Linked DNA regions of Syntrophobacter fumaroxidans MPOB. The protein of the gene in region 1 binds, or shares a complex with, the protein of each later gene. Links are inferred from orthologs where the notes say so. Each region holds a gene or a part of one and is shown in the gene's direction. Other genes may lie near its edges.

Region 1 (5,967 bases):
ATCGTATGGGGGGCGGAGAAAAAATGCCGGAGGCGCGAGCGAAGGGGGGTACCATGAGGGGTGGTGGAATTCTGTTGTTGATCGGGTTTGTTGTTCTCCTGACGGGCTGTGCCGGCTTATCCGCCGACATGAGATTGTCCAACCGGGGATACGAGGACATACTGAGCCGGAACTACACCCAGGCTGAAAAACACTTGGCGGAAGCCCTTGCCATCAATCCGGACAATCCGTATGCGCTCATCAACATGGGCGTCGTCTATGAAAACACCGGTCGAGAAGCACAGGCGCGGGAGATGTATGAAAAGGCGCGGGCACTCGGTTCCCGCGAGGTCCCTTCCAGGACCAGCCAGGATTGGGCTAAGGACAAATCTCTTGCCGAAATCGCCGAAAAGGATGCCGGCGGCCTGTCCACGAACCAAAAGCCCCTTGCCAAACGAGGCGCAAGCATGTGAGGGGGCTTTGCCCCGGAAAGGCCGTGGTGTTCAGACCGGGCATTCTCAAGAACAGCCTTGCTGCGCGGGCTTACAACGAACCGTGAGGATCGGCATCGTGTCAGGGTGCCAGGGGGGCACGGTCCCCTTGTGCCCATGATCGGGCCGAGCCGCGCGTCCCCTTTTTCCCTTCTCGCCGTAAAACCCGGCATCCGGTAGGAAACCGGATGGAAAAGGCTTGTCCGTCGATCCTTCGGGAAGCATTCCCTCTTTCCAAAGACATGGGATTCATATTAAGCTCGAAAGGGTTGGTTCAGAGGGGATGCGCGGGATGATCATACTGGGTGTCGAAAGTTCCTGTGATGAAACGGCTGCCGCCGTCGTGGAGGACGGATCGAGGGTGCTTTCCGATGTCGTCGCGAGTCAGGCGGCTCTTCACGGACCCTATGGCGGCGTCGTTCCGGAGCTGGCATCGCGCAAGCACGTGGAAGCCATCTTGCCCGTGCTGGGAGAGGCCATGCACGAGGCCGGCGTCACATGGGGGCAGGTGGACGCCATTGCCGCGACGCAGGGACCCGGCCTGGTGGGAGCTCTCCTGGTGGGGCTGAGCGCGGCCAAGGCGCTTGCGTACGCCCTCAAGAAACCGATGGTTGCCGTCAACCACCTGGAAGGACACATCCAGGCCGCATTCCTGGGCAGAGAAGAGCTCACCCGGCCGTTTGTCTGCCTGGTCGTCTCGGGCGGGCACACCGCCCTCTACCGGGTCGACCCTGACGGAACGACTTCTTTCCTCGGTTCCACTCGAGACGATGCCGCCGGGGAGGCTTTCGACAAGGTTGCCAAGCTGCTGGCTCTCGGCTACCCGGGTGGTGTCGAGATCGAGCGGCTGGCCGCCGGCGGCGACCCGCACGCCTTCAATTTTCCGAGAGCATTCATCGACGGCCGATCGCTGGAATTCAGCTTCAGCGGTCTGAAGACCTCCGTGGCCACTTTTGTCCGGCAGCATGGGCCTCCCTCCGAATCCGGAGAGCAGGGGGCCTATCGCCTGGCGGACCTGTTGGCGAGCTTTCAGGAAGCCGTTGTGGAGGTGCTGGTCAACAAGACCGTAAGAGCCGCGGGGATGTGCTCCGTCGGGGACATCGCCGTGGTTGGGGGAGTGGCGGCCAATCTGCGTCTGAGAGAACGGTTCGAGGAAGAAGCCGGGATGCATCGATTCGAGCTGCATCTGCCGGCCAGGCGCTACTGCACGGACAACGCGGTGATGATTGCCGCCGCTGCGTATCGGACCTGGAAACGTTCCGGGTTCTGCCTGGACCCGGTGGACCTCGATGCGCGATCGAGATGGTTCTGATATCCGCCTGTCCCGTCAATGCAGACTTCCGAAGCTTCGCCGGCGGAGCGGGCGTCCCGGGTAATCGCGTACGAAGCGACGGCAGTGGGCGGGAGGGCGCAAGGTCCTCCCCTGCGATTTCGTGAGTGCAAGGGGCTGGGTTTGTCCGCGTCCTCCTTCCCTCCCCCTTGATCCCTGATTCTTGATCTCGATGGACCCTTTGCATGCGACCGTCGGCGGTTGGATTTCGCGCATTCGATAATGCCGTCGCGGTTTCCGGCGCGGGGGCAGGCCCTGGATCATGCAGGCCGAAAAACATGAGCTGTAAACTATGAACCATGAGCCGTTCCCGACTCCACGGCAGTATTTCCGGTTGCGGGATACCCGCCCCAGAAAGCGGTTCGGGCAGCATTTCCTGGATCACTCGGCTACCGCGGAACAGATCGTAAGGTGTGCCGAATTCGATGCGTCGGACACGGTGGTTGAAATCGGTCCCGGGTTGGGCGCCCTCACCCGGTTCATACTGCCGTTGGCCGCTCGTCTGCACCTGGTTGAGCTGGATCGCGATCTGGCGACGTACCTGGAAGAGAACCTGCCTGCCGGCTCGCAGGTCAGGCTGCACCGGCAGGACGCTGTCACCTTCGATTTCAACGCCCTGGCGGAGGCTGCCGGGCAGCCCCTGGTGGTGCTGGGCAACCTTCCCTACAATATCACGTCGCCGCTTCTCTTCCATTTGCTGGATTCCGTTCAAGCCGTGAAGCGGGCGGTATTCATGGTCCAGAAGGAGGTGGGCGCCCGTCTGACGGCGAGCCCCGGCACGAGGGATTATGGGGTGCTGTCTGTACTGCTGGCGGTGTACGCCGAAGTCAAACGGCTTTTCACGGTCGGTCCGCAGCAGTTCTATCCGCCTCCCAAGGTCGAATCCATGGTGCTCCGACTCGACTTCAAGCATCCCCTGCCGCCGGACCTGCCGCCTTTCGGCTTGCTGAGGAGGTTGGTCAGCATCGCCTTCCAGCAACGGCGCAAAACCCTGCACAACAGCCTCAAGGGAACCTACGGGGGCCAAGGGGGGGGATTGCAGGATGTCTTCGCGAAATGCGGGGTCGCCCCCGGGTTGAGGCCGGATGCATTGACCCCCGGCCAGTTCGTTGAGCTTTGCAAGGCGCTGAAAGAGTCGGGCGGAAGATAAAGTCGCATAAAGGAGCGCACTGCGCCGAGCGTCGGGAAGCGGCTTTCATTCTTGCCGCGGTGCACGGGCGGCGCCCGGCATCGTGCGAATCGGCGCTCGAGACCGCGTCAGAAGGCAGGCAGGACAACGCGGAACAATCCCTTGCGGGCGCATGAAAGCCGGGCACAAGGCCCTGTGCCGCGGGTCGGTCGCCGTGCATCGAATTGAATGCGGTTCCGTGTCAGCTCGTCTCGTTCTTCATGGCCTGGAACCTGAGGTGGTTCAGAAAAGCCGAGCACAGGGGAGACATCTGCCGGTTCTTTCTCTGGACCAGGAAGAACGGCCGCGAAAAACGGATTCCGGCCAGCGGCACGGCGAACAGCGAACCATGCCGAAGGTCTTCGGCGACAGCCCGGTGAGAGAGAATGGAAATGCCGATCCCGGCCTTGATGCCCTGCCGGATCGCTTCGGTGCTTCCCATCTCGGCCACGATGTTCAGCTTGGTCGGAGAAAATCCATGGGCTTCGAGGGCCTGGTTCATCACGATCCTCGTGCCCGAACCTCGCTCCCTCAGAATGAACGGTTCGCCGGCGAGCTCTTCGAGGCTCACCGACTTCCTGACCGCCCATGGGTGGTCGCGGAAGACGGCGAGCACCAGTTCGTCGGAAAACGCCTCCTCCAGAACGATTCTCCTGTCTTCCAGGCGTGCGCCGATGACCCCGAATTCCACGCCGCCGTCGATCGTTCTTGCCACAACTTCCGCACTGTCCGTAATCCGCAATGTTATCTGGATGGCGGGGTAGGATTTCTTGAACGATCCGATCAATTCCGGCAGGACATAGGTGCCCGGGATAGTGCTCGCCCCGATGAGCAGCGCGCCCGAAAGGTTGCCTTTGAACTTCTCCAGGGCCTGGACGGCTTCGTCGCGCAATTGGATGATGTCCCGGGCATACTGGTAGAGGATCTTCCCGGCGGGAGTCGGGAGTACTTCACGTCCCAGCCGGTCGATGAGCTTCTCGCCCAGAGTCTCCTCGAGCGCCCGGACGTGTTCGCTCACCGTCGGCTGAGTCAGGCAGACCGCTTCGGCGGCTTTGGTGAAGCTTCCCATCTCCAGGACTCTGCAGAAGACGACCAAACGATGGATGTCCATAGGTTCGCTATCTCCCCTCATGTCGGCACAACGGTTCAACCCGGGCCGTTGTGCGCTCTGGCTTTCCAGAAGTTCTCCTCGATTTCTTCCAGCATCAGGGCGTTTTCTTCCCAGACCTGCGTGAGCTCTGCGATCCTGGCCTGGCAGGACTTGTAGTCCTTGTGCAAATCCTGGACCCTGGCGCCGTCACGGTACGTATCGGGCGCGGCCAGCAGTTGGTTGAAGGCGTCCAGATCCCGATGCGCCTGTTGCAGTTCGGCCTCCACCCGCTCCAAGCGCTCCTGCAGGGGCCGCTTTGCCTGATAGAGCTCATTTCGCCACCGGGCTTCAATACGGCGCCTGTCCTGCTCCTTGCGGGCGGAGCCGCTCTGCCGCCGGTTTTCACCCTCTCCCGCAGTCGCTGCCGCGTCCTCCCGCAACCGGTCGTCTTCGAGACGCTTGCTCCATATGTCACGGTAATCGTCATAATTGCCAGGGAAAATGTGGATTCTGCCTCGTTCGACAACCAGGATCCTGTTTGCGATGTTGTTGATGAACCGCCGGTCGTGGCTGATAAAACAGATGGTGCCCCGGTATTCCCGCAGGGCCCCCTCGAGGACTTCGCGCGCCGGGATATCCAGGTGGTTGGTGGGTTCGTCCATGAGCAGCACGTTGGGCCGCTGAAGAAGCAGCCGGCAGAGAATGAGACGCGCTTTCTCGCCGCCGCTCAGAATCGATACTCTCTTATGAACGTCCTCACCGTGGAAAAGAAAGGCGCCCAGGAGCCCCCGGAGCTGAGAGGCGGGGATGTCGCCTGAAACCGAAGCGGCTTCTTCGAGCACGGTGCATTCGGGGCGCAACTGCTCCCATTGATGCTGTGCGTAGTAGCCGATGAAAGCGTTGTGCCCGACGATACGTTCTCCGCCCGACAGGGGTTCCGCCCCGGCCAACATCTTGAGAAGCGTGCTCTTGCCCGCTCCGTTTTCGCCGATGAACGCGATGCGGTCTCCCTTTTCGAGAACCAGCTCGAGGTCGGAGTAAACGAGGTGCGCTCCGTAGGCCTTGCGCGCCTGATGCAGCTCCAGAACGCGTTTGCCGGACCGCGCCGGGGCGGGAAAGGTGAAATGGATTTCGGCCCCCCGAGACACTGGGGCTTCGATCCTTTCCATCTTCTCCAGCACCTTGAGTCGACTTTGCGCGCGGCTTGCCGTGGATTTCCGATAGCGGTTTCGTTCGATGAAACGTTCGGCCTGACGGATGCGATCCTGCTGATTTTGATAAGAGGCCAGTTGGACCTCGCGCCGGCGTGCCTTTTCCTCCAGGTAGGCATCGTAGTTTCCGGCGTACTCGTGGAGACGGCCCTGCTCGAGCTCGAGTACCCTGGTCACCAGCCTGTTCAGAAAGGAACGGTCATGGGAAACGATGAGCATCGCCGAAGTGGTCGAGAGAAGATAGTCTTCCAGCCACAGCAAAGACATGAGGTCGAGGTGGTTGGTCGGTTCGTCCAGCAGCAGAAGCTCCGGGCCGGACAAGAGCAGTCGGGCGATTTCCAGTCGCATGATCCACCCGCCGCTCAACGTCGAAACCGCCGTGCCGAAGCGAGAATCTCGAAAGCCCAGGCCGGCCAGGATTTTGGCCGCCCGGGCCTCGAGGTCGTAGCCCCCGAGGCGCTCCAGTTGCTCGTTGACGTGTGCGTGCCGCAAAGCCAATTCCCGGCTGCGTTCGGGGTCCGTTTCCATATCCATCGCTCGGCCGATGGCGTGCATCTCGGATTCGAGGTCGTGCAGCTGCTCGTGCACGTCCATGGCGTATTCGAGAACGGTCTTGTCCTTTGTCGGCACAACCTGTTGCGGCAGATGCCCGATGGTGAGTCCCCGGCTCCGGACCACGGAACCGGCGTCCGGGGGCA
Region 2 (4,597 bases), 1.4 Mb from region 1 along the record:
CCCGGTGCGGACCTGGGAGGAACAGGGGGACTTCGATACGCAGTGGAGCGCGGTCCGGGAGAGCGGGACCGTCATCGACGCCATCCTTGGAACCGGTTTGAAAAGCGAGGTCCGGGGACTGTACCGGCAGGTCATTGAAGCCGCCAACGCGCTCCCGGTTCCGATACTCGCCGTGGACATCCCATCCGGGCTGGATGCGAGCACCGGGAAACCCTTGGGGACAGCCATCCGGGCAACCGCCACGGCCACTTTCGGATTCCTCAAGATCGGGCAGGTCGTCGAGCCCGGATGCGATTATGTCGGCCGCCTCAAGGTGATCGATATCGGCATTCCGCCGACTCTTTCGGAAAAGCACGGCATTCGTCGCCGGTGGCTGACCGATGAATCCCTGTCGGCTTGGGTGGAACCTCGCCCGGTCGGCACGCACAAAGGGAGCGCCGGGCACGTGGCGGTCCTGTCGGGCTCTGTGGGCAAGACGGGGGCGGCAACCCTGATCTGCCTCGGCGCGGGCCGTGTGGGCGCGGGACTGGTGACCCTGTTCATTCCGGCAAGTCTCAATCCCATCCTGGAGGTGAAGCTCACCGAGGCGATGACTTATCCCATACCGGAAACGCCCGGGCAGACCCCCGCTTCTGCGGCCTTGCCGGAAATCCTCGAGTTCGCCGGGGACAAGCAGGCCCTTGCCGCGGGACCGGGCATCTCCCTGCACCCGGACACGCAGCGGCTCGTGGAAGGCCTGATCGCTCAAGCCCCCTGTCCGATGGTCCTCGACGCCGACGCCGTCACCATCGTCTCCCGGACTCCCGATCTGCTGAAGAAGGCACGGCAGCCTCTCGTCCTGACTCCCCATCCCGGGGAGATGGCGCGTTTGATCGGCGGGACGGTGCAGACCGTCCAGGAAAACCGTATCGAAGTCGCCTCCGAGTTCAGCCGCAAATATGGAGTAACGCTGGTTCTCAAGGGCTTTCGAACCGTTGTGGCCGCCCCCGACGGCCGGCTGGCCGTCAACAGCTCCGGCAACCCGGCCATGGCCGGCGGAGGCATGGGAGATACGCTGACCGGAATGATCGCGGGATTCCTGGGGCAAGGCTACGAACCCTATCGCGCCGCGTGCCTCGGGGTTTACATCCACGGCGCCGCGGCAGACCGCAGGTTCGGCGGCGTGGCCACCCGCGGCATGCCGGCTTCGGACCTCCTCGACGACGTCCCGGAAGTGATCGGCCGCCTGGAGCGCCTGCGGAGCCGGTCGTGACACGGATCGTGCTCCATTCGCCTTCCGAGGAATGCACCTGCGCCATCGGCCGCGGGATCGCCGAGTTGCTGGAACCCGGCGATGTGCTGGCGCTATGGGGAGAGCTCGGCGCGGGCAAGACATTCCTGGCCGGCGCCATCGCTCACGGCCTCGGAGTTCCCGTGTCCGTGCCCATTACGAGTCCCACCTTCACCTTCATCAACGAATACGAAGGCCGCCTCCCCCTGGCCCATATCGATCTGTACCGCCTGAGCGGCCCGGATGACCTGGACACGCTGCCCTGGCAGGACGCGGTGTACGGCGCCGCCGCGGCCGTGATCGAATGGCCGGAACGCATGGGTGCCCTGCTCCCGGAAGAGCGCTGGGACCTCGGCATCGAGATCGCCGGCGACGAGAGCCGGACCTTTATCCTGACGCCGTCCGGGGCCGGGAACGATGCGCGCTCGCCGAAGTGGTTCGCGAAACTGCTCGAGATCGTTCAAAGCGGGGCGTGCCGGTAGACTCCCGTACCCGCGGGCATTTCACCGCCTCCCGGCCATGAAGGAAGCCCGGCGGGGCCTGCCTCGACACCCGCCGCGCAACATCACCCGATCAATCGAACAGGACCTGGTCATCCGGCTTTTCCACTTCCTTGGGAAATTCATGAAACGGAAACGGCTTCTCGTTTTCGTTCAAAGTCGCGTAGCGGATGATCCGATAGGCGTAGGTCGCCACTTTGTTGGAGAATTCCTTGAGGGGTTCGCTGTACTTCTGCGTGATGAGCAGATAGACGAATTGAAAAAGCACCGTCACCTGGACCACCACTTTCAGGACTTCCAGGATGATCAGGTAGAGCAGTGTATAAAGCAGCCTCAGTCCTATCTTCCCACGTGTCAGCTTCGTTCCTTCCGTGTCGTTCATGGCAGTTCTCCTGTAACGTGTGATGGGATTCCGCCGGATTCAGCCGGACTCGACCGGCAAAAACGGGAACCTGTTAGTCTTGCGGTGAATATGGGGGCACATTCGTCCGATGCGGGCGAGACCATTCGGTCTGCGCAAGGACCTCGTGAGCCGCTCGCGGCGGAGCGGGTCCCTCACGGTTCGCGTGCGCACCGGCACAGGCTCCGTCCCGGCCGTGCCGCAGGCCGGCGCGACCCGCGGGCACGGCGAAAGCACCCGCTCCGGACGGCCGGCTCCAGGACGAAGCTCATTCCACGGGATCGTCCGTCTTCAGCCAATTCCACTCCCCGGGATTCAAGGACAGCTTGGGAGACCAGAACAGCCGCCGAAAGTGATAGCCGTAGATGGCCATGGTCACCATGTCGGAAAAGGACTGGTGGTATTTGGAGACACCCTCCTGGATCAGTTTCCAGTAGTATTCGCGGCTCGGCTTCAGATCGGCTATGCCGAGGTAATACAGCGACCGCAGGAAGGTGAACAGGTCGTTTCTCTCGAGTTTGACCTCCACCCGCGGACGATAGTTCTTGAGGAACGCCAGGATGCGCCTGTAATACATCTCCGGCGAATAGATGGTGCTCATTACCCACTTGTACCCGTCGATAATCGTCTGGCGATCCATCCTGGGCGTGAAATTGAGGCTCCCGCTCACGTCCGTATTGTTGCCCGAAGCCTTGAACAGGAGCCGCCCCTCCTCTTCCAGCCGCTTGTAGAGCCGAGTTCCCGGCAGTGCCGTGAGCAGCCCGATCATGGCCGTCACGATGCCGTTTTTCTGGATGAAGTTGACCTGCCTCTGGAAGATGTCGGGGGGATCGTTGTCGAAGCCGATGATGAAACCGCCCATCACCGCCATCCCGTGCGCGTGGATGGCGCATACGGATTCGGAGAGACTGCGCCGCAGGTTCTGCGCCTTTCCGCATTCTTTCAGGCTCGCCTCGGACGGAGTTTCGAGACCGAGGAACACCTTGTTGAAACCCGCCGCAACCATGAGGTTCATCAATTCCACGTCGTCGGCGAGGTTGACCGAAGCCTCCGTGAAGAAGGTCAGTCGGTGCTTTTTAACGCTCTGCCACGCGATGATTTCTCTCAGGAGGCTCTTAACCTTCTGCTTGTTGCCGATGAAGTTGTCGTCCACGATGAACACGGACCCTCGCCAACCGCGATCGTACAAGGCATCCAGTTCGGCGATCACCTGCCCGTTGGGCTTGGTCCTGGGCACACGACCGTTGAGCACGATAATGTCGCAGAACTCGCAATCGAAGGGGCATCCCCTCGAGAACTGGATGCTCATGCTGGCGTAATCCTTGAAGTCGATCAGGTCCCACCTGGGAATGGGCACATTGTCCAGGGAAGGGTACGAACCGGCTTCGTACAACGGCTTCGGCACACCGTTTTCAAGGTCTGAAGCCAGTCTGCCGACCACGGCCTCGCCCTCCCCGATGACGAGATGGTCCAGATCCCGGAACTCGTCCCGGCAGGAGCTGAACAGCGGGCCGCCGCCCACCGTTTTGACGCCCAGCCCGCGGCACCGGTCCACCACCGCGCGGGTCGATTCTCTTTGCGCCAGCATGGCGCTCACGAAAACATAGTCCGCCCAGAGAAGCTCGGCGTCCGACATCTCCCGTACGTTCAGGTCGACCAGGCGCATCTGCCAGGAAGCGGGCAGCATGGCGGCGACGGAGAGGGCGCCCAGCGGAGGAAAAGCGGCTTTGCGGCGCACGACGCGCAACGCGTGGCGGAAACTCCAGAAGGTTTCAGATACTCTGGGATACACGAACAGTATCTTCATGAATGGATCCTCTGTGGCATGAGGGACGGCAACAAGACTGTACCTGGGATGCAGTTTATTACCGGCGAATGCTCAAATCAAGAAAATCCCGACGCGGCCCGCGGCCATTCCCCATGACAAAGGAAACGATTCCGATTCCCTTCTCCGGCTTGACGGCGATCCGCAGCCACTGAACGGGACGGTCCGCCGCGGGTTCCGGGCTCGACCGAAACGAACCCCGGACGCGATGGCGGCCGCGCCCATGTCCGGTCGAAGACACGAAGACACAAAGTCGTTGACGATTCCCGCCGGGCAGGGATGAAAAGCACTATACAAACCGGGACATTTATTTTATTAAACTATGTTTTCTACGGCCGGGCAGTCCCGGTTTTTCTTCACGTATTCCCCTGCTCTGCGAAACGCGAGGGTGAAACGATTCGGCTTTTTCAGGGAGGTCGAAGTCAGATATGGCGCTTGTCGTACAGAAATACGGCGGTACGTCGGTTGCGAATCCGGAACGCATCAAGGCCGTGGCCGAGAAAGTGGTGGGCCGTCGCCGGAAGGGTGACGACCTCGTGGTCGTTCTGTCGGCCCGGGCCGGAGAAACCGACCGATTGATCGCGTTGGCTCACGAAGTGAGC
Region 3 (4,473 bases), 1.9 Mb from region 1 along the record:
GAGATTCTCCCTCGGGTTCGGGCCCAAACTTTGGGGATTCACCCGGGGAGATACCGAATACCGGATTTCCTGGATCCCTCTGGGCGGCTACGTCAAAATGCTGGGCGAGGATTCCGAGGAAGACGTCACCCCGGAACAGATGGAGCGAAGCTTTTCGTCCCAGCGTGTGGGCAAGCGCATGGCTATTGTAATGGCGGGGCCTCTTTCCAACTTTGTCCTTGCCATCGTCATATTCACCCTTCTCTTCGCGTTCTCGGGAATCCGCGAAATCACCACGGACATCGCTTCGGTCACCCAGGGCTCACCCGCCGAAAAAGCCGGGTTGAAAGCCGGAGACAAAGTGATCGCCATTGACGGAAAACCGATCTCCACGTGGTATGAATTGTCGGAAACGGTTGAAGCACGCGGAGAGCATCCCCTGCTGATACGGATCCAGCGTGGAACGGAGACCCTGGACGTCGCCATTACTCCCTACATGGGCGAAAAGGAAAGCGAGCTCAAGGAAAAGATCAAGACGCCGCTCATCGGCGTCGTGGCCTCATCCAACTATTTCATCAAGAAAATCAACCCACTGGAGGCTGGATACTACAGCCTCCTTCAGACTTGGCACCTCACCAAGTTCTCCATCACGGTCGTGATCAAGCTGATTCAGCGCGCCCTGCCTTTCAACGTTCTGGGCGGCCCGATCCTGATTGCCCAGATGGCGGGGCAGCAGGCCGAGAAAGGGTTGCTGGAGCTCATCAACTTCATCGCCCTGATCAGCGTCAACCTCGCGGTGCTGAATCTGCTGCCCATCCCCATACTGGACGGGGGGCATATCATGTTTTTTCTCGTGGAGGCGGTCCTCGGGCGTCCCCTGGGTGTGAAGAAGATCGAGATGGCGCAGAAGGTCGGAATGCTTCTGCTGCTGGTTCTGATGGCCTTCGTGTTTTACAATGACATCATGAGGCTGCTTCCGGGGCAAAAACCCCAACTGTCACCGTGACGAAGCCTTGTCTCCAGCAAACATGAAAATTCTCGCACTCGATACGTCCACGTCTTCGGGGAGCGTAGCTCTCATGGAAGGTCCGATCCTGACGGCGGAGTGGACCCTCCAGTCAGCTCGGACTCACAATCGGAGGCTGCTCCGGACCATCGATGACCTCCTTCGACAGACCGGGCGGGAACTTGCCGAAATGGACGGGTTCGCCGTTTCGACCGGACCCGGGAGTTTCACCGGAATCCGCATCGGACTGACCTCCATGAAGACACTCGCCTGGGTCCTGGGCAAGCCTTTCGCCGGCATCCCCACCCTTGATGCGCTGGCCGCCCCGTTCCGTTTCTCGCGGCTGCCGGTCTGTGCCATGCTGGACGCCCGGAAAAAGGAAGTCTACTGCGCCCTCTACCGGGCCGATGAATCGAACCGCATTTGCCGCCCGGGACCCTACCGGGCTATCGCCCCTGAGCGGATCGTCGACATGATCGAGGAACCCACGATTTTCTGTGGCGACGGGTGGTTGCTCTACCGACGCACGCTCATGGAGAAATTGGGAAGACTGGCCGTGGAAGCCCCGGCTTCTCAGCATGTCGTTCGCGCGGGTGCGGTGGCCGAACTGGCTGCCCGCAAATTCTCCGCGGGAATGGCGGACGACCCGGTAACAGCAGTCCCGATCTACGTGAGACCGTCGGAGGCGGAAATCAACTATCCGCATCTGGGCCAACCCTCAAAGTCACCGGCCGATATCGACCCCGACCGCTGTTTCTGACCCGGCCGGCGCCCCCCTGAGGACGATCTCTCCCGCGCGGGGACATGGCAACGACACGCGCACCGTACGACCCGGCGAACCGGTGCTGTGTCATCTTGCGCACGACTTGGCTTAAACCATGGAACAGCGACTCACCCTGATGGATGCATCCCGACGTCACCTGCTAAGAGTCCTGAAGAAATCGAACGGTCACCCCAGAACCGGCTCGGCAGCACCTAAGGCCGTCACAGACCCCTCTTTCCCCATGACCTTCTTCCTGCGCAATGTCGCATCCCTGAAGGCGGACGCCAACTGGCGGGCACTCTCCCCCAGGCTTCAAAAAAGCCGAATTCGCAGGCTCTTCCGGGAGCGAAGCAGGTTTCACCTTGAAGTGAAGCGGTGGAGAGCCGCCCGGGGGGAGCTTGCGCCCCGGCCGCCCGTCGGCAAAGATGAGCTTGCAGACGGCTATTGCAGCCACTGTGGGTGGTGCTGTGAAATCTGCAGCGGTTATCCCGACTTCCCGCCGAGCTCGGAAATCACCCAGCGCTGGAAAGACATTTTCGGCAACGGACTTGGAAAGGGGCACCGTTTCTGCGCTTTTCTCTGGGAGTGGGACGGTGGACGGAGCCTCTGCTCCATCCACCCTCATCGATCCAATCCATGCCGTGTGTTCGAAAGGGAAGAATGCGACTTTCTGATGAAGGATCCCGAAGTCCGGGATCCTTCGGCAAAGCGGAGGTTAATTGAGGTGCGGCAATGGTTCATTCATCTGATTGATGGCCGTTAGCTGCCAACGCTGAGTGCCGATATCCCGGCAGAACGTCCAGAATTCCTGGAACTTGACGGGATTCAGCTTGTCCCCCTCGACCACCTGGCCGGTCTTGTCATCCACCGTGTAGTCAAGGAGATTGGCGGTAAAGAGCACTGTCACATAGTCCTTGCCCTCCTCCTGCCAGACCTCGCTCGGCTCGACCTTGCGCACCGCGATGTTCTCCAGTTTATTGATTCGCCCGGACCTTCTCAACCGATCGAATTCACTCGCAAAAAATGCCTTCATCTCGGGGGCGAGCAACCCTTCGATACCGTCGAGACTGCGATTCATCCAACCCGCCTGGATGCGGAAAAAGAGATCCTGAACGGTCTCTTTGAAGCTCTCCTCATTGAAACCGGGATCGAAACGTCTGAGCTCCTGAAAGCCGCGTTCCACGTCGTCCGCGGGCGGGAGATACTCCGGTTGCCCTCCGCCGCCGTAATAGGGTTGCTGCGGACGAGCCATGCCCGAGTCACTGTAGAGGAGCGTATCCGCCTGCTGTTCCCGTCGCCGTTTCAGGAATTTCATCAGGAAGTAGATCCCCACGCCGATGATGAGCAAATCCAGCAGGCCGGGTCCACCGTATCCGCCTCCGCCACCACCTCCGGGACCGGCGTAGCCTCGCCCCCCGAACAGCATATTGCCGATGAGCCCTCCGGCAAGCCCTCCAGCCATCCCCTGCCAGAACGGACTCCTGGAAAAACCGGTAGACGGTGGGGGGGAACCGGGGATCTGCCTGGAACCGGGCGTTCCGAACCCCGGGCTCGAGGGGGATGGGCCGGGGGAGGGTCTCGAGGGAGGGGCGCTCGGCGCCGAGAAACTGCGGCTGCCCCGACTTCCCGAGGACGATCCGCCGCCCGCGCGTGCCCAGGCGCTGGACTCCAGCAGCGTGGCAACGCAGAACATGACGATGATCGAAAACAACACGGCCAGGTACAAGGCCTTTTTCTTCATTTCGGGTTTCCTCCTGCTCGAATGCTGTAAGCGGCTTTCACAGCAGTGATTGGTTTGGAACCACCTTCACGCCGTCGGATTGCGAGGTCTCCCACCGGAAGTCTCCGCCGGCGCCGAAGAGCGGACCATGCATGCTCCGGCGGATCCGGCCGTGCGGCAGTCATTTCCCGCCCCGGACTCCGTTATGTGTAACCGCAAACGTCGCTTCGACGTCGTTGGGGACCCGCCCTGAGAACGACGGATGCAAACCGCATCCTGACCATGGGAAAATATCAGAATCTCAATGTCCCGGCAATAATGATCGAGAGATTTGCGGCATTGGCGATGGCTCCCCCACACGGCGCGTATTCCCATTCCCGCTGCCGGTCGTTGATCGTTGACCTCTTGGATTGTGCGGGAGGGGATTTTTGCCCTGCCCCGCGTGCAAACGCGCGCATGAACGGCGGGATCCCCGGCGGGGTTGATTCGTTGAATTTGAAGGCCCGCCGGCACACAAAGGGGAACATGCATCTATGAGAATATTCACAAGGTACCGGATTCCAGGGTCTATCGTTCGAAATAGGGATTCGGCGGCGGCGGATAGCGGTCTATCGCGCCGAAGCAGTCATGTTGGAATGCACAATAATGATTTTTGACCGGTGATATATCAATCGGACTGTCAGGGTGGACTTTTATAGGGATCGTCATTATTTACTTATTGAAATGTGACGCCATTCTGTTATGGTGGCAGGGTCTGCGAGCGTTTGCCTGTAGTAACGGGTTCTGGTTAGAGTTCAACTGCTTGAGTCAATTCCGAAACAGCCTCAACTACTGTTGTTACTCCATGGTCGCGATCCTTTTGCGCACACGAGTTGGGACATAGCGCTCGTCACTCCGGTCGGGTGTTCAGTTCTGGGTTTCCAGGACAAACAGGTCACAGCGTCATCATCGATTCACGCGGAATGCGGGCTCCAACGCGCAGATGCGTGGCTTCCAGGCTGGTCC

The links. The genes of interacting proteins can lie anywhere in the genome.
Region 2: the proteins of tsaD (region 1) and tsaE are in contact, whole or in part, in a crystal structure (PDB 6N9A), measured with the Thermotoga maritima proteins. The link is inferred for Syntrophobacter fumaroxidans MPOB from one-to-one orthologs. Residues at the interface, in WP_004082750.1 of Thermotoga maritima: Cys10, Asp11, Arg49, His50, Leu82, Gly84, Gly135, Gly136, Glu154, Thr155, Leu156, Asp157, Asp158, Ser159, Glu162, Asp165, Lys166, Arg169, Leu170, Tyr175, Lys213, Thr214, Leu217, Tyr218, Gln221, Arg222, Asn324; in WP_004082108.1 of Thermotoga maritima: Leu37, Gly38, Lys46, Lys57, Val59, Lys60, Ser61, Thr63, Phe64, Thr65, Leu66, Met67, Val69, Pro71, Tyr82, Arg83, Leu84, Asp86, Asp88, Phe89, Asp93, Ile128, Asp130, Glu131, Arg134.
Region 3: the proteins of tsaD (region 1) and tsaB are in contact, whole or in part, in a solved structure (PDB 4WQ4), measured with the Escherichia coli proteins. The link is inferred for Syntrophobacter fumaroxidans MPOB from one-to-one orthologs.

The regions. Positions count from the first base shown.
Region 1 is NC_008554.1:4,050,456-4,056,422, forward strand. Bases 1-2,772 are described here. They hold tsaD (tRNA (adenosine(37)-N6)-threonylcarbamoyltransferase complex transferase subunit TsaD), read left to right. Parts: upstream 1-762; coding sequence 763-1,782; downstream 1,783-2,772. Other genes in these bases: SFUM_RS23395 (tetratricopeptide repeat protein), read left to right, coding at 54-452; rsmA (16S rRNA (adenine(1518)-N(6)/adenine(1519)-N(6))-dimethyltransferase RsmA), read left to right, coding at 2,093-2,772. Also shown: more of rsmA, read left to right, coding at 2,773-2,950; SFUM_RS17120 (selenium metabolism-associated LysR family transcriptional regulator), read right to left, coding at 3,171-4,079; ribosomal protection-like ABC-F family protein, read right to left, coding at 4,115-5,967.
Region 2 is NC_008554.1:2,653,073-2,657,669, forward strand. The notes cover bases 1-3,000. They hold tsaE (tRNA (adenosine(37)-N6)-threonylcarbamoyltransferase complex ATPase subunit type 1 TsaE), read left to right. Parts: upstream 1-1,248; coding sequence 1,249-1,752; downstream 1,753-3,000. Other genes in these bases: SFUM_RS11215 (bifunctional ADP-dependent NAD(P)H-hydrate dehydratase/NAD(P)H-hydrate epimerase), read left to right, coding at 1-1,252; SFUM_RS11225 (DUF4389 domain-containing protein), read right to left, coding at 1,844-2,152; SFUM_RS11230 (B12-binding domain-containing radical SAM protein), read right to left, coding at 2,439-3,000. In the rest of the region: more of SFUM_RS11230, read right to left, coding at 3,001-3,977; SFUM_RS11240 (aspartate kinase), read left to right, coding at 4,424-4,597. UniProt on the Escherichia coli protein: Required for the formation of a threonylcarbamoyl group on adenosine at position 37 (t(6)A37) in tRNAs that read codons beginning with adenine.
Region 3 is NC_008554.1:2,180,460-2,184,932, forward strand. Bases 1-2,876 are described here. They hold tsaB (tRNA (adenosine(37)-N6)-threonylcarbamoyltransferase complex dimerization subunit type 1 TsaB), read left to right. Parts: upstream 1-1,007; coding sequence 1,008-1,745; downstream 1,746-2,876. Other genes in these bases: rseP (RIP metalloprotease RseP), read left to right, coding at 1-985; SFUM_RS09240 (Tim44 domain-containing protein), read right to left, coding at 2,464-2,876. In the rest of the region: more of SFUM_RS09240, read right to left, coding at 2,877-3,489. UniProt on the Escherichia coli protein: Required for the formation of a threonylcarbamoyl group on adenosine at position 37 (t(6)A37) in tRNAs that read codons beginning with adenine.